2 regions of the Stenotrophomonas sp. YJH_SMC_27 genome follow, and region 2 is predicted to be linked to the other one. Evidence: riboswitches for the same ligand, from Rfam matches in the RefSeq annotation. Region 2 holds a riboswitch; the other holds the start of a gene.
The links. Region 2 has a riboswitch for cobalamin ahead of btuB (TonB-dependent vitamin B12 receptor). Riboswitches for the same ligand answer to the same signal wherever they lie in the genome.

Region 1 (8,580 bases), on a different contig from region 2:
ATGGGTCCGGTTGCGGGGGACGCCGTGAATACGTCCATGTAGGCTCGGTCGCGCCATCCATGGCGCTCACGCCCCCGCAACCGGACCCACCCCCGCCTTCGACAGTTTCCCGCTGCTGTTGGTGGGTGCTGACCTTGGTCGACACCGTAGATCCACGCCATGCGTGGATGGAATCCGATCGAGATCGAATATTTCGAGCCTTCATCGAAGCGCATCCACGCATGACGTGGATCTACTAAACCTTTCGTGCGTAGGCTGCATCCCAATGCAATGCCTGCCCATGGAGACACCCATGTCCCTGTTGCGCTCTTGCCTGGCCCTGCTGCTCGCTGCCGTCGCCGCGCCGGCGTGGGCGACCTTTTCCATCGCCGCCTGCAACGAGGCCGGCGACTGCGGGGTGGCGGTCGCCACGCACAACCTGGCGGTCGGGGGCGTGGGGGTGCCGTGGGCGCAGGCGAAGGTCGGCGCGGTCGCCAGCCAGTTCGAGACCAACCCGACCTATGGGTCCAAAGGCCTTGAACTACTGGCCAAAGGTCGTACACCTGCACAGGTGCTGAAGCAGCTGTTGGATGAAGACGGCAACTTCGATGGCACCACGCTCGCCGAGCGCCAGGTGGGGCTGATCAGTGCGCGCGGTGGCAATGCGCAATACACCGGCGCCACCGCGCAGCAGGCCAGCTGGGCCGGTGCGCACGGCGACGGCATGTTGAGCGTGCAGGGCAATGGCCTGGCCGGACCGGACGTGCTGACGGCAATGCAACGTACCTTTACGGCTTCGCACGGAGCGCTTGCCACACGCTTGCTGGCGGCGCTGGAAGCCGGCCAGGCCGCGGGCGGCCAGCGCAGTGGGCAGTGGTCGGCCGCGCTGCTGGTGCGCACGCCGGGGGGCGACTGGCAGGACACCGATCTGCGCGTGGACGCCGACCCGCGCGCGGTCGCGAGGCTGCGCGAGCTGTACGACATGCGCCTGTCCAACGAGGCGATCATCCGCGCGGAGGAGCGCTGGGAGAAGGGTGATGTGGCGGGTGCGCGCGCTGCGCTGGCGACCTCGTTGTCACTGGCCCACGGCTGGGACCGCACCTGGGCGCGCGCTGCGCGCCTGGCGATGCGGCAAGGGGATATCGCACTGGCCCGCGAATACCTGGCCGGCCTGCGTGCGCTCAATCCGGGCTGGGTGAAGCAGGAGCTGGCGCTGCCGTTGTATGCACCCTTGCAGGATGATGCGGTGGTTGCCCCCTGGCGATGAGCCACCGCAGGGGTCAGATCCATTTTCCATAGGAGAACGGATCTGACCCCGATTCGAGATGCATCCACGCACGGCGTGGATCTACCAAGAACCGGCTCAGTAGATCGGCGTCACCTTCATCTGCGGCAGCGGACGCGGTGCGCCGTCGGTCAGGTCAGGGCCCAGGTCCTCCCAGGTTCGGCCCTGCTCGACCATCTGCGCCCACAGCTGCTGCGAGCCGCGACGCTTGTCTTCCGAGCCCAGCTTGTACGACGGCGGTGTCGGTTCGCCGCGAGCGACCATCGAGTACGCCGCGCGATAGGCCAGTACCTGCTGCGCCGGGTCGTCGGTACGGGCCACTTCCAGCGTGTACCGTTGGTAGGCCGAGGCCAGGTTGCGCCAGCGGATCCAGTAGTGGTTCTCGAACGAGAACGAACAGAACCGCGCACCGGCCAGGCTGCCCTTGTCGGCGATGCGGGTCAGCACCTCCTGCGGCATGTCCAGGTTCATGCCACCTTCGTCGCCCTGCAGGCTCACATGCACGATGCGGTCGCGATAACCCGGCGCGCGCGCCTGCAGCAGGTCGCGCCAGTTCTGCATGGTCGCCACCACCGCGAACAGGAAACGCCCCAGCTCGGCTGCGGCCAGCGGCGTGGCAATGGACTGGTAATGCCGTTGCCAGCCGTGGCGGTTCTCGGTGGGCAGGAACACGGCATGCTCCAGTGCCTGCCGGCTACCGCTGCCCTGGCTCACGTCTTCGGCGTGCTGCGGGTAGACCAGGTTGATGGCGAAGGTCGGCCAGCGCGGCAATGCGGCGTCAAACAGATGGATCGGGAAGTTGCTGCTGATGCCACCATCGGAGAACCAGCAGATGCGGAAGGCGGTGATCACCGGACCGCAAGCCTGCCCGGCGCTGGTCAGCCCTTCCATGCTGTCGGCCACGTTGTGCTCGGGGTCGGCCGCCGGCGCGGTGGGTTCGCAGCGGCGCTCGCGGCGCGAGGGTTCGTGCAGTGGCACCGCGCTGATCAGCAACGGGAAGCTCAGGCTCATGCGTGTGGCCACCAGCACCGGCAGCTTCGGGCCCTGCGGCAGGTGGTAGTACTGCCGCCCCTCCACGTCCAGCGGCGGGCCAGCCTGATCCACCAGCCACTGCACCACGCTGGCCGGGAACAACTGCTCGAACTCTTCGCGCAGGAACCAGAACTGCGCGCCGCCCAGTGGCAGCGTACGCGGCTCGTTGTGCGAGACGCAGGTGGTGATCATCTGCAGGCTGATCGCGTGCGGGCTGTCCGGCTCGCCGGCATAGCGCGGTGCGTCGTGCAGGTCGGCGAAGGTCAGCGGTGCATCAAGTGGCTTGCCTGACAACTGCTGCAGGCACTCATGCAGCCACTCGGTCAACGCCGGTTTGCGTGCATCGCGGCCGAGGCCACTGCACAGGCCCAGCAGGTTGCGCCGTGCCACGCGGGCCACGCGCAGCGCGGCACCGGCCACACCGGTACCGTAGGCGCACAGCAGCGACGGCAGCAGCGTGGCGGCCACACCGCTCCAGCCGCCGCCCCACCCGCCCAGGCCCAGCAGCAGCGCCAGCGACACCAGCACTTCCAGCGGCGCGATCTCGAATACCGCCACCGCCAGGCACAGCAGCTTGTGTGGCAGGCCCGCATTGCCGGTCAGCACCACCAGCAGCCGATAGGCCGCACGCGCACCCCGCGCCGGTTGGAACAGGCTGTAGATGAACCCGCGCCGCGACAGCTGCGCCGACACCGCCGACAGCCCCCCATAACCGGCATCACTGGGCAGGTGCTCGCCGGCCTGCTGGCGACGATCGCCGCATGCCGCCGCAGCCGCCACCGCCGCAGCAATGGCGCCGGCCGAGGTGCCGCCGATGCTCTTGAAGCGATACTCGCGCGCCAGCGCCAGTACCGCATTGGGGTACACGATGCCGCTGGTGATGCCGCCTTTCATGACCAGATCGCAGTACTTCGCCGCCACGAGCCACCTCCCGTCTGTCGATGCCCAGTATGGCAAGCGGCGCTCTCACGGCCTGAGAAACGGACCACAGCCCCGAGCTTTCATTGACCCTTGACCATTGCCCTCGACGCGTCCACCGTGGGCACGCCGAAGGTATCCCCGCCGCAGCGTTGATGGCGACAGGGATTTGAACGGGAATCCGGTGAAGGCGCCTGGCGCGCCCATTCCGGAGCTGCCCCGCAGCGGTGAATGGAAACGAATCCTGCCAACAGCACTGGGCTCGCGCCTGGGAAGCGGCAGGTAGTAGGTGGGCTGCGGCCCGTGTCCATCAGCCCGAATACCGGCCCCGGCCGGGGGACACGACCGTCCCCTGACTCGACCTGGACTCTCCGCGGGGAGGGTGCCGGGGCCGTCGCTGACCTGCGCGTGCGGGCAGTGCGGCCGCGTGCGTCCTTTTCACGGTATCCGGCCAGCCCTGTCCACCCACGCACAGATGCATGGGCCACCGCCGTTGCCGGCGGTCCATGCGGTACCTGACGATGACCGAGTTCCAACGCCCCACCCTGACCCTGCCTGCCAACGGCAAGCGCCTGCTGCTGCATTCATGCTGCGCGCCCTGCTCCGGCGAGGTAATGGAGGCGATCACCGCCTCCGGGATCGACTACGCGATCTTCTTCTACAACCCCAACATCCATCCGGTGAAGGAATACGAACTGCGCAAGCAGGAAAACATCCGCTTCGCCGAGCAGCATGGCATTCCCTTCATCGACTGCGACTACGACACCGACAACTGGTTCAGCCGTGCGCGTGGCATGGAGAACGAGCCCGAACGCGGCATCCGCTGCACGATGTGCTTCGACATGCGTTTCGAACGCACTGCGCTGTACGCGCACGAGCACGGCTACGACACCATCAGTTCGTCGCTGGGCATCTCGCGCTGGAAGAACATGGCGCAGATCAACGATTGCGGCATCCGCGCCGCCTCGCGCTACGAAGGCCTGCAGTACTGGAACTACAACTGGCGCAAGGGCGGCGGTGCCAACCGCATGATCGAGATCAGCAAGCGCGAGCAGTTCTACCAGCAGGAGTACTGCGGCTGCGTGTATTCGCTGCGCGATGCCAACCGCCACCGTCGCGAGAACGGCCGCGAGCGGATCAAAATCGGCCTGCTGTACTACGGGCAGGACGCTGGGACGCCGCAGGGCGATTGACGTGTGAGCGAGGGGCGGCCACGCTGGTCGCCCCTTCTCTTGTAGTGGATCTGCCATGACCGCCCTGCCCGCCGACGTCGCCCTGCTGGTGATCGACCTGCAGCCGGACTTCATGCCGGGTGGCGCGCTGGCCTGCGACCAGGGTGATGCGCTGGTGGCACCGATTGCCGGACTGCTGGCGCAGCGCCGCTACCGCACGGTGGTGGCCACCCAGGACTGGCACCCGGCCGATCACGCCTCGTTCGCCAGCCAGCACCCCGGCAAGCGTCCGTTCGAGACCATCCTGCTGCACGCGCAGCCACAGACCCTGTGGCCCGACCATTGCGTGCAGGGCAGCGATGGCGCCGCTCTGCACCCGGGCGTGGACTGGGCCATGGCCGACCTGATCCTGCGCAAGGGCACGCGCCAACAGGTGGATTCGTACAGCGCCTTCCGCGAGAACCACGGTCCCGATGGCGAGCGCCCGGCCACCGGCCTGGCCGGCTGGCTGCATGAGCGCCGCATCCGCGAAGTGCACGTGTGCGGCCTGGCCCGCGATTACTGCGTGCTGTGGAGCGCGCAGGACGCGGTGAAGTCCGGCTTCCGGGTGAAGTTCCTGTGGGAGCTGACCAAGCCGGTGACCGAAGCCAACGACGTGATGGTGCGCGAGGCGCTGGGCAAGGCGGGGATTGCGCTCGCCTGACGCGCGACCGCCGGGCATGGCCCGGCGCTACCGGATCGCGCCCATGGGTAGCGCCGGGCCATGCCCGGCGGACGCGGGATGGGCGATTACCGGAACACCACCGTGCGATGCCCATTGAGCAGGATGCGGTGTTCCACATGGCGGCGCACCGCACGCGCCAGCACCAGCGATTCGGTATCACTGCCCAGCCGCACCAGTTCGCGCGGCGCCATCGCATGGTCAACGCGGGCCACGTCCTGTTCGATGATCGGGCCTTCGTCCAGGTCCTCGGTGACGTAGTGCGCGGTGGCACCGATGATCTTGACCCCGCGCGCGTGCGCCTGGTGGTACGGCTGCGCGCCCTTGAAGCTGGGCAGGAAGCTGTGGTGGATGTTGATCGCACGGCCGGCCAGCGCGCGGCACAGCGTGGGTGACAGGATCTGCATGTAGCGCGCCAGCACCACCAGGTCGATGCGCTCACGCTCGACCAGGTCGATGATCTGCTGCTCCTGCACCGCGCGCGTATCGGCGGTCACCGGCAGGTGGTGGAACGGCACCTGGTAGGAGGCGGCCAATGGCGCGAAGTCGGCGTGGTTGGACGCCACCGCCGCAATGTCGACCTTCAGCTGGCCGCTGTGGGCGCGGAACAGCAGGTCGTTGAGGCAATGCCCCTGTTTGCTGACCAGCACCAGCAGGCGTGCGCGGCGGCGGCCATCGTGCAGCTGCCAGTCCATGCCGAAGTCCTGGGCGAGCGTGGCCATCGCGGCGTGCACGGTCTCCAGCGGCAGGCCGGCATCGCGATCGAAATGCACGCGCAGGAAGAAGCGGCCGCTTTCCTCGTCGCCGAACTGCTGGGCGTCGAGGATGTTGCAGCCGTGGTCGAACAGCAGGCCGGACACGCGATAGACGATGCCGGTACGGTCGGGGCAGGACAGGGTGAGGATGGAATCGGGGCGCATCGCCACAGTGTAGGGCAGCGCCCTGCCCAGCGGCCGGATGATCACGGGTGCAACCGACCTGCTTGGTTCAGTACCAAGCGATACTTGGATCTTCCCGTGGCAAGCTGGTCGGTCATGAACCTGTTGCAACTGATCCGCAGCTTCACCCGCACCGCAGAGACCGGCAGCATTGCCGCCGCGGCCCGCATCCTTGGCATCAGCGCCACCGCGGTCGGGCAGAACATCAACCGGCTGGAGGCGCATCTGGGCGTACGGCTGCTGAACCGCAGCACGCGCCAACTGGCGCTCAGCGAAGCCGGGGCGCTGTACCTGGCGCAGGTGCGCCACATCGAGGCCGACCTGGCGCGCGCGCAGGCGATGGTCACCTCCGGCGACATCGAACCGGCCGGGCCGCTGCGCATCGCCAGCAGCAGTGCGTTCGGCCGCCATGTGCTGGCGCCGTTGCTGCCTTCGCTGCAGCAGCGCTACCCGCAACTGCAGCTGGAGCTGCGCCTGACCGACCGCGCCGTGCAGCATGGCCCGGAAGCGGTGGATGCCAGCATCCGCATCGGGGCCCAACTGGAGGACGGGGTGGTGGCGCGGCAGCTGGCGCGTATTCCGTTCGTGTTCTGCGCCTCGCCGGCCTACCTGAAGGCACGCGGCACCCCGCAACAGCCATCCGAGCTGGGCGGTCATCGCGGGCTGCTGCACCGCTTCCCCACCGATGGCCGGCCATTGCGCTGGGGCCTGCTGAAGGACGGCCAGCGCGTGGACGCCGCGCTGCCACCGAGCATGGTCTGCGATGACATCGATGCGCTGGCGACACTGGCGGCGGCCGGTGCCGGCATCACCCGGCTGGCCGCCTTCGTGGCCGAGCCGTACCTGCGCGATGGCCGCCTGCAGGCGGTGTTCGGCGCCGACACCGCGTGGCGCCCGGAACCGATGGAGGTCTACTTCTGCGTCAGCGACCGCCGCGATTTCACCGCCAAGATCCGCGCGCTGTTCGATCACCTTCAGGCCGGCATCGCGCCGGCTTGGCGGGTGTGAGCCTCAGCGCGTCTTGAACACGCCACGCGCCTCGCGCGGCTCGCAGCGCAGGTACTGCGGCGCCGGCTCCACGCTGTCGCGCAATGCGGCAGCAGCGTGCCACGGCCAGCGCGGGTCGTAGAGAATGCCGCGTGCCAGCGCTACCGCATCGGCGTGGCGATGGCGCAGGATCGATTCGGCCTGCTCCGGTTCGGTGATCATGCCCACCGCGATCACCGGCATGCGCACCTTGGCCTTGATCGCTGCTGCGAACGGCACCTGGTAGCCCGGGCCGACGGTGATCTTCTGGCGCTCGTCCAGGCCACCGCTGGAAACGTGCAGGAAGTTGCAGCCGCGCGCGTCCAGCACCTGGGCCAGCGCTTCGCTCTGCACCAGATCCCAGCCGCCATCGACCCAGTCGCTGGCGGAGATGCGCACGCCCACGGCGACCTTGTCCGATACCGCCGCACGCACGGCGTCGAATACTTCCACGAGCAGGCGCAGGCGGTTCGGCAATGAGCCACCGTAGCCATCGGTGCGGCGGTTGCTCAGCGGCGACAGGAACTGGTGCAGTAGGTAGCCGTGCGCGGCATGCAGCTCGATCAGCTCGAAGCCCATGCGCTCGGCGCGCACCGCACTGGCGGCGAAGGCAGCAACGAGCTCGGCGATGCCGGCCTCGTCCAGTTCCTGCGGCGCCGGATCGGCAGCATGGAACGGCAGCGGCGACGGCGCCACGGTGATCCAGCCACGCGTGTCGTCGGCTGGCAGTTGACCACCGCCGTCCCAAGGGCGGTTCACCGACGCCTTGCGACCGGCATGGCCGAGCTGGATGCCCAGCGGCATCGGCGACCAGCGGCGGACGCTGGCCAGCACCTGCGCCAGCGCGGCCTCGGTGCCGTCATCCCAAAGGCCCAGGTCGGCCCAGCTGATGCGGCCACGCGGCTCGACTGCGGTGGCTTCCAGGATCAGCAGGCCGGCGCCGGACTGCGCCAGGTTGCCCAGGTGCATGGCGTGCCAGTCGCTGGCGCGGCCATCTTCGGCGGAGTACTGGCACATCGGCGCGATGACGATGCGGTTGGACAGGGTCAGGGGGCCGAACGAGATCGGCGAAAACAGCTGGCTCAAGACAGTGATGGGACGACGTAGGGGGGCATATTGCACCGCTGCGCGGCTCCCGGATCAACCATCTGGATGGATCGCTGTTTCGCGTGACCCGCAGCAGCCGAGCGTGCGCCCGGCTCTACAGAAGCCCTCGCCCCTTGTAGAGCCGAGCCCGTGCTCGGCTCAGCGCGCAGCCCACGTGGCCAGCGCTTCAGCGCAGTCCCGCTCATCCTTGAACAACAGCAGGTCGTCGGCTCGGGTGCGGCCTCGGTTCAGCGCCACCACCGGCAACCCTGCCTTCGCCGCCGCCTGCACGAAGCGGAAGCCGGAATAGACCATCAGCGACGAGCCCACCACCAGCACGGCGTCGGCCTGCTGCAGGTGCTCGTGCACCGCCTCCACCCGCTCGCGCGGCACGTTCTCGCCGAAAAACACCACGTCCGGCTT
Region 2 (8,580 bases):
CGCTCGGAACAGGTGATCCGTCGCCTGCTGGCCGAAGCCGGGCAGACGAACCTGCCGCCACCGGCCGATCCCGCTGCCGCCGACCTGAAGGGCGTGGCCGTGCAGGCCGACATGGGCAACCTGCGCTCGCCGGAAACCTACCTCGGCCACGCCCGTGCCGAGCAGTTCGCCTCACCCGGCGGACAGCGCAGCGACAGCGCGTTCGACTACACGCTGCCGACCACCCTGGCGTTGAACCAGTGGGGACTGTCCGGCCACTGGACCATTACCGACGAGGCCGCAGAGCTGCAGCGGGCCGGTGGCCGCATTGCCTTCCAGTTCCATGCGCGCGACCTGCACCTGGTGCTGGCACCGACCCGCGACGGCACGCCGGTGCGCTTTCGCGTCTGGCTGGACGGCAAGCCGCTGCCCTCCGCCGATGCCGGCAGCGATGTCGATGCCGATGGCAGTGGCGTGGTCGACGAGCACCGCCTGTACCAGCTGGTGCGCCAGCGCGGCACGGTCGGTCCGCACCGCTTCGAGATCGAATTCCTCGATGCGGGCGTGCAGGCCTATGCCTTCACTTTTGGTTGAAACCGGAGGACATGATGAAACTCTCCTTTGAACAGGGCATCGCCGCCGGTGTCGCCGGACTGGTGGCCACCGCATTGATCGCCGGTGTGCTGCTGGTCGACCACGGCGCGGCTGCGGCGCCGGTCGAAGCCAGCGCGCAGACCCAGGCACTACCGGCACCCACGGGCGATGCGGCGTTCCGCGATGACGCGACCCACGCCAGCGTGGTGTTCGCCGGCGGTTGCTTCTGGGGCGTGCAGGGCGTGTTCCAGCACGTCAAGGGCGTGAGCAATGCGGTGTCCGGCTACATCGGCGGCAGCGCCGCCGACGCGCGTTACGAGCGGGTCAGCAGCGGCCAGACCGGCCACGCCGAAGCAGTGAGGATCGACTACGACCCGCGCCAGGTCAGCTACGGGCAGTTGATGCAGGTGTTCTTCTCGGTGGCACACGACCCGACCCAGTTCAACCGCCAGGGGCCGGACCACGGCAGCCAGTATCGATCGGCAATCTTCACCGATGACGCCCGCCAGCAGGCAGCCAGCCGCGCCTACATCGCCCAGCTCGGCCAGGCCGGCAGCTACCGCGCACCGATCGTCACCCAGCTGGTCAGCGGCCAGCGCTTCTACCCGGCCGAAAGCTACCACCAGAACTACATGGCGAACTACCCGCAGGCCGCCTACATCCGCTACTACGACGCACCGAAGCTTGCGGCGCTGGGCAAGCAGTTCCCGGCGCTGTACCGGCGCGAGGCGGCGCTGGTGCCGATGCGGTAGCCGGCATTCCCCCTTGGCCTGACCGACGCTCGGCGGTGCTCTCTGTAGAGCCGAGCCCACGCTCGGCTGCTGTTGGCGGAAGTGCAGCCGAGCATGGGCTCGGCTCTACACACAAAAAAAGACGCACGGCCATCCAGCCGTGCGTTTGGGAAGTATCGGCCGTGCCCCGATCAGGCCCGGCCGACAACGACATGCTAGGCTCGCCATCATCATGGGTACAGCACCAGATGGCGGGATATTCGATGGATACAGATGACCAGGCCTCGATGATTCCCCCCCGCTATCAACGGCTGTCGGATGAGTTGGCCGAAGCCATTCATGGTGGCCGCCTTCCGGTCGGCAGCCGCCTGCCTTCGCTGCGGCAGATGGCCCTGCAGCGCAGGCTCAGCCTGAACACGGTGATTGCCGCCTATCGCCAGCTGGAAGATGCCGGACTGGTGATTCCGCGGCCGAAGGCGGGCTTCGAAGTTGCGCCGCGGCTGTCGGTGCCGGAGCGTTCGCTGCGCGACACCCCATCCGCGCCCACCGCGCCGCTGCAGCAGGTCCTGATGGCCCGGGTACTGGAAGCACAGCGCCGCCCGGGTGTGGTCGATCTGGCCTTCGCCGGCCCACGTGGTCGCCAGTTCTATCCCGGCGCGCAGCTGGCCCGGCATACCGCGCAGGTGCTGCGCCACGGCCAGCAGACGGTGGAGACCTATGCGAGACCCAACGGCTCCCCCCGGCTGCTGGCACAGATCGTGCGCCGCAGTCCGCGCATGGGACTGCACACCCACGCCGAGCGACTCCTGCTGACCCATGGTGCGATGGAAGCCCTGCAGCTGGCGTTGCGCGCGGTCACCCAGCCCGGTGACGCGGTGGGCATCGAGGCGCCGTCCTACTTCAACCTGTATCCGTTGCTGGCCAACCTCGGCCTGCAGGCCATCGAGTTGCCCACCCACCCGCAGCACGGACTGGACGTGGATGCACTGGATGCGCTGCTGGAGCACAGGCCGCTGGCCGCACTGGTGGTGATGCCGACCGTGCACAACCCGCTCGGCTGCACCATGCCGACCGCCGCCAAACAACACCTGGCCGAACTGGTCAACGCACGGCAGCTGCCGCTGATCGAGGATGCGGTGTACGCCGAGCTGCAGTTCTGCGAACCGCCGGCACCCTTGCTGAAAGCCTTCGATCGCGATGGCTGGGTGATGGTGGTCGGTGGCTTCTCAAAGACACTGGCGCCGGATTACCGCATCGGCTGGCTGGATGGCGGCCGCTTCGCAGAGCGCATCGCACTGCTGAAGTTCCAGTCCACCGGCGGCGAGCCGCAGCTGCTCGGCGATGCGGTGGCCGCGTATCTGGAAGCAGGCAGCTACGAGCACCATCTGCACCGCATGCGCCGCCTGTACCGCGAACAGGTCGGGCGGCTGCGCCAGCTGGTGGCCGAACACTTCCCGGCCGGCACCCGCGCCACCGAACCGCAGGGCGGCTTCCTGCTGTGGCTGGAACTGCCGGGCGTGGACACGCGCGAGCTGTTCGAGCGAGCGCTGCTGGAGGACATCGTGTTCATGCCGGGCCAGGTGTACTCGCGCGGCGCACGCTACCGCCACTGCCTGCGGCTGTCGTGCTGCCAGAGCCTGGATGCGCGCTTCATCGGTGCGGTGGAGCGGCTGGGTGCGATTGCGCGGGAGCTGGCAGTGCGCCAGCTCCTGTAGAGCCGAGCCTACGCTCGGCTGCCCTTCGCTGACGGTCCCCGCTGAGCCGAGCATGGGCTCGGCTCTACAGGAAGCAGGTCAGTCGAGCAGGTGCGTACTCAGGATCTGACCATCCGTCCCCGGCAGATGCGGCAGCCGTCCCCAGCACGGCATCGGCAGGCGCTGCTGCAGCGTGGCGATGTTCTCGTCCTGGCGCTGCATCGCAGGATCAATGTGGTTGCCGATCCAGCCCAGGCGGTCCACGCCGCTGGCCTGCAGTGATTGCGCAGTCAACCGCGCATGGTTGACGCAGCCAAGCCGCATGCCCACCACCAGCAGCACCGGCAGCTGCAGCGCACGCACCAGGTCGAGCTGGTCCAGCGTGGCCGAGACCGGCGCCAGCCAACCGCCAACCCCCTCCACCACCACGATATCGGCCTGCGCGCGCAGTCGCGCGAACGCGGCCACGATCGGCGCCAGTTCCACCTGCACGCCGTCCTCGGCCGCCGCCAGCTCCGGTGCCAGCGGCTGCCGCAGCGCATACGGGTTCAGGTCGGCATAGTCCGGCACCGGCCAGCTGGCCGCCTGCAGTGCCAGCGCGTCCTCGTTGCGCAGGCCCTGCCCCAGGTCTTCGCTGCCACTGGCCACCGGCTTCATGCCGACTGCACGCAGGCCGCGCCGGCGCAGCGCATGCAGCAGCGCAGTGCTGGCCGCGGTCTTGCCGATTTCGGTGTCGGTGCCGGTAACGAACAGGGCGGGCGGCAGCGTGGCAGGCAACGGCATCGATTGGCTCCAACAGGGCAACAGAGCGTGCATTATCGCCGGCCCGTCGCGCTTGCTAGACTGCGGGCATGTTCGCCAATGCCTCGCTCACCGGCAGCAAGCCGGAACAATACGCCCAGCTGCTGGAACAGGCCCGTGGCCTGGTCTACGCCGAGTCCGACCGCATCGCCAACGCGGCCAACCTCTCCGCACTGGTCTACCACGCCCTGCCCGACCTGAACTGGGTGGGTTTCTACCTGTACGATGGCAAGGAACTGGTGGTCGGCCCGTTCCAGGGCCTGCCGGCCTGCGTGCGCATCCCGCTGGACAAGGGCGTGTGCGGTGCCGCCGCCAGCCAGCGGGTCACCCAGCGCGTGGAGGATGTCGACGCCTTCCCCGGCCACATCGCCTGTGATTCGGCCTCGCGTTCGGAGCTGGTGGTGCCGCTGCTGCGCGGCGATGAACTGATCGGCGTGTTCGACATCGACAGCCCGAAGGTGGGCCGCTTCGATGCCGACGACCAGGCCGGCCTGGAAGCCATCGCCCGCGTGTTCGTCGAGGCGCTGGGATGAACGCACCCAAGCTGCGCAACATCGGCCCCAAGAGCGCGGCCTGGCTGCGCCAGGTCGGCCTGCGCAGCCGCGACGACCTGGTCGCGATCGGAGCGGTCGGTGCCTTCGTCAAGGTCAAGCGTGCCGGCTTCAAGCCCAGCCTGAACCTGCTGTACTCGCTGGAAGGTGCGTTGCTGGACTGCCACTGGCAGGAACTGAGCGAGCCGCAGCGCGATGCGCTGGTACAGGACTATGAAGCGCGCATCGCCGCGCATCCGCTGAAGGCGGCCGGCCCGGCGTCGGGCCCGGTGCATGAGCAGCGCTTCGATGCCGACGATGACGCGGAAGACAGCGTTGCCGAGGATGCGGACGAGGATTGACGGCATGGTAGTGCCGGCCGCTGGCCGGCAACTGCATGATCTTCGCAGCGTTTCCGAGGCTGCCGGCCAGCGGCCGGCACTACCGATGGGTCAGGGCTGCTGCAGCTCCAGCAATTCGCCCACCAGCCCGGCCTCACCGCGCTCCAGCCACACACGCAGGCGCGTGCCATGGTCGATGCGCAGCGCCCAGCACAGCGACATCGGCAGGCCGCAGACCTTCGACAGCACCATGCGCAGCGGGCCGCCATGGCTGACCACCAGCGTCGGCACCGGATCGTCATCATCGAGCAGGCGATCCAGCGCGCGCGCGATGCGCCGCTCGAAGTGGCCCCAGCTTTCGCCGTTCGGCGGCGGGAACGCATGCGGGTCAGCATGGAAGGCAGCCAGTGCATCCTCCGGCAGGTCGAACAGCGAATGCCCGTCCCAATCGCCGAAATCCAGTTCCTCCCATTCCTCGTCCGCTTCCACGTCCAGCCCGCGCGGCGTGGCCAGCGCCATTGCCGTGTGCAGCGCGCGCAGCCGCGGCGAACTGATCACCCGCTCCCAGGGCTGCGCGGCGTAGGCGTCGACCAGTTCCTGCGGCAGGCGGGCCAGCTGCGGTGGGTCGCTGCGGCCATCGAGGAACTCATCGCGACCGTTGCCGGCATGGCGGACCAGGTCGAGGATCATGCGTGCGTTCCGTACAGGCAACGCGGGGACAGCGGAAAACGGGCGGACATCGGCAACGGCACCACGGGATCGAGGGACCATTCTAAGGGCACAGCAAAGGCAGTCGAGCAGGCGCGACGCAACGGGACTGCCTGCGATGCCGTAGACTGCGCGCACTTCCAGGTGACCTGCGGCCACGGCCGGCAGGTTGAAACGGGAAGCCGGTGACGCGTGATTCCACGCCAGGCCGGCGCTGCCCCCGCAACGGTAAGCACGTCAGTTCCGGGCAACACTGCCACTGTGCCTCAGGCATGGGAAGGCGCCTGGACGGCGGCCTCGCGCCGCCCGGCGGCAAGCCCGGAGACCGGCCCGGAAGCCTCAGGTCGCGATGCGGTGGGCATGGCGCTGGATGACCGTGGCGTGCGCTGCGGCATCGGCGCGTGCCTGCCTTCGCGGCTCCTCCCCTTCGCCACGCGGGCGTGCGTGGCACCTGGAGTCCCCCATGAAGCTGCAGTCCCGAATGTTGTCCCTGGCCGTGCTGGCCGCCCTGCCCGCGCTGGCCCAGGCCGCCAATGACACCACCGCGCTCGACCAGATCCTGGTCACTGCGACCCGCACCCCGATCGCCCTGCAGGACAGCATCGCGCCGGCCCAGGTGATCGACCGCGCGCAGATCGAATCCAGCCAGGCCACCTCGCTGCAGGAACTGCTGCGCGGCCGCGCCGGCATCAACCTGACCAATGCCGGCGGCTTGGGCAAGCAGAGCTCGCTGTTCCTGCGCGGCACCAACTCCGGCCACACCGTGGTGCTGGTCGATGGCGTGCGCATCAACAGCGCCGACCTCGGCCTGGCGATGTACCAGGACCTGCCGCTGGCACAGATCGAGCGCGTGGAGATCGTGCGTGGCCCGCAGTCCAGCCTGTACGGCGCGGACGCCATCGGTGGCGTGATCCAGATCTTCACCCGCCGCAGCCAGGGTGACTTCGCCCCGCATTTCCAGCTCGGTGGCGGCAGCAATGGACTGCGCGAGGCCAGTGGCGGCATTGGCGGCGGCACCGAACGCGGCTGGTTCGGCGCTGACATCGCCTACCAGCATTCCGATGGCATCGATGCCTGCCGCGGCTCCTCCTCGGTGTTCACCGCGGGCTGCTTTGCCGACGAGCATGACCGCGACGGCTACCGCAACCTGTCCAAGAGCCTGCGCGGTGGCTACACCTTCAACGACCAATGGAACGTGGAAGGCAGTGCATTGCGTGCCGACGGAAAGAACCATTACGACGGCTACTACAACTATTCGGAAACCCGCCAGCAGGTGCTGTCCGGCAAGCTGCGCTACACCCCGTCCGAACGCCTGGCGTTCACCGCCAATGTCGGCCGCAGTGACAACGAGTCGGACAACTTCGGCGACTTCGATGCCCGTGGCAGCGCCCAGACCCATCGTGACAGCGCCTCGCTGCAGGGCGACTTCGGCATGGCCGAAGGCCAGCTGCTGAGCACCGGCGTGGACTGGAGCGAAGACAACCTGGATGGCAGCAGCGCCGGGTACCTCGTCGACAGCCGTCGCAGCACCGGCGTGTTCGTGCAGTACCAGGGCCGCTTCGGCCGCCACCAGCTGCAGGTCAGCGCACGCAACGACGACAACCAGCAGTTCGGCAACCACGCCACCGGCAGCGCCGGCTGGGCGATGGAACTGGGCCACGGCCTGCGCCTCAACGCCAGCTATGGCACCGCGTTCAAGGCGCCGACCTTCAGCGATCTGTACGACCCGTGGAGCGGCGTGCCGACGTTGAACCCGGAGAAGTCCAAGAGCGCCAACCTGGGCGTTTCGCAGCAGGGACAGGGCTGGCACTGGGGCCTGGACGTATATGAAACCCGCATCGATGATCTGATTACCTACGATGCGGCGACCTTCAGGATGCAGCAAGTGGAGAAGGCCCGCATCCGCGGCGCCGAACTGACCGGTGGCGTGCTGCTGGCCGGCTTCGACATCAACGCACAGCTCAGCTACACCGACCCGCGCAACCGTACCCATGGCAGCACCCAGTTCGACAACTGGCTGCCGCGCCGCGCGCAGCAGACCGCACGCCTGGACATCGACCGCCGCTTCGGCGACTTCCGCGCCGGTCTGACGGTTCAGGGTTCAGGCAAGCGTTATGACAATGCAGCCAACACGATAAAGGTCGGCGGTTACGGTACGCTGGACCTGCGCGCCGAGTACGCGCTGACGCCGTCGTGGACGCTGCTGGCGCGTGTCGCCAATGTGTTCGATCGCCGCTACGAGACCGTGGCGTGGTTCAACCAGCCCGGCCGCGAGTACCAGCTGAGCGTGCGTTACCAGCCGAAATGAAGGCGCGCGCCGGGCATCGCCCGGCGCCTCCTGATGCCATCGACGCATGGCGTCGATCTACTGTAGAGCCGAGCCCATGCTCGGCTCACGCAATGAAAAGCAGCCGAGCGTGGGCTCGGCTCTACGCCCGAACGCCCGCGGCCAACCCCGGCAACTCACGCAGGTCGTCGATCACTGCCACCGCGTGCGCGCTGCCCAGGTCCAGGCCGCGCGGATAGCCGTAGCGCACCAGCGCGATCGGCATGCCCGCATCTTCGGCGGCGCGGTAGTCGGTCAACGAATCTCCCACCATCAGGCACGCCTCCACCGGCAGCGCGAAATGCGCGGCGATGTGCCGCAGCGGTTCGCCACTGGGCTTGCGCTGCGGCAGCGAATCACCGCCCAGTATCAGCGCGAACGCATCACCAATGCCCAGGTGCTGCAGCAGCGGCGGCACCAGTGCTTCGGGCTTGTTGGTGCAGATCGCCAGTGGCACGTCGCGCGCGCGCAGCTGCGCCAGTGCGTCGGCCACGCCATCGAACAGGCGCGGGCTGCGCAGCAGGCATTCACGGTAGTGCACCATGAACACCGGCATCACTTCGACCAGGTCGACCTCGCGGCCTGCCGCATGCACGGCCTGTTCGACCAGGCGGCGCACACCGTCGCCGATCCAGCCGAGCACGGTGGCTTCCGGCACGCGTGCCATGCCGATGTCCTCCAGCGTGCGGTTCAGCGCTTCGGCGATATCAGCTGCGCTGTCGACCAGCGTGCCATCAAGGTCGAACACGACCAGTGGATAGGGATACGACAAGGAACGGTACCTGCACGACGTGGGCCCCCATTGTACGCCGCTGGTTTCCGCGCCGATCCGCCTCAACCGATCCGGCGCGCCCGGGTGGCCAGGAAGGTGGGAAG

Region 1: linked by a shared signal. The riboswitch ahead of AC5P7R_RS06455 (epoxyqueuosine reductase QueH) and the one ahead of btuB (TonB-dependent vitamin B12 receptor) in region 2 are both predicted to bind cobalamin.

Annotation. Positions count from the first base shown of each region.
Region 1 is NZ_JCAFTA010000003.1:89,926-98,505, forward strand. Features, by position in the region: gene AC5P7R_RS06445 (DUF1028 domain-containing protein) at 293-1,246, shown strand; gene AC5P7R_RS06450 (patatin-like phospholipase family protein) at 1,343-3,217, opposite strand; cobalamin riboswitch at 3,345-3,559, shown strand; gene AC5P7R_RS06455 (epoxyqueuosine reductase QueH) at 3,721-4,407, shown strand; gene pncA (bifunctional nicotinamidase/pyrazinamidase) at 4,463-5,089, shown strand; gene purU (formyltetrahydrofolate deformylase) at 5,176-6,027, opposite strand; gene AC5P7R_RS06470 (LysR family transcriptional regulator) at 6,142-7,053, shown strand; gene AC5P7R_RS06475 (NADH:flavin oxidoreductase/NADH oxidase) at 7,057-8,157, opposite strand; gene AC5P7R_RS06480 (NAD-dependent protein deacetylase) at 8,317-8,580, opposite strand, start outside.
Region 2 is NZ_JCAFTA010000006.1:6,960-15,539, reverse strand. Features, by position in the region: gene AC5P7R_RS10645 (cytochrome c biogenesis protein DipZ) at 1-573, shown strand, start outside; gene msrA (peptide-methionine (S)-S-oxide reductase MsrA) at 588-1,325, shown strand; gene AC5P7R_RS10635 (aminotransferase-like domain-containing protein) at 1,568-3,019, shown strand; gene bioD (dethiobiotin synthase) at 3,098-3,781, opposite strand; gene AC5P7R_RS10625 (GAF domain-containing protein) at 3,850-4,332, shown strand; gene AC5P7R_RS10620 (TfoX/Sxy family protein) at 4,329-4,691, shown strand; gene AC5P7R_RS10615 (histidine phosphatase family protein) at 4,782-5,360, opposite strand; cobalamin riboswitch at 5,504-5,726, shown strand; gene btuB (TonB-dependent vitamin B12 receptor) at 5,842-7,686, shown strand; gene gph (phosphoglycolate phosphatase) at 7,808-8,476, opposite strand; gene AC5P7R_RS10600 (class I SAM-dependent methyltransferase) at 8,539-8,580, opposite strand, start outside.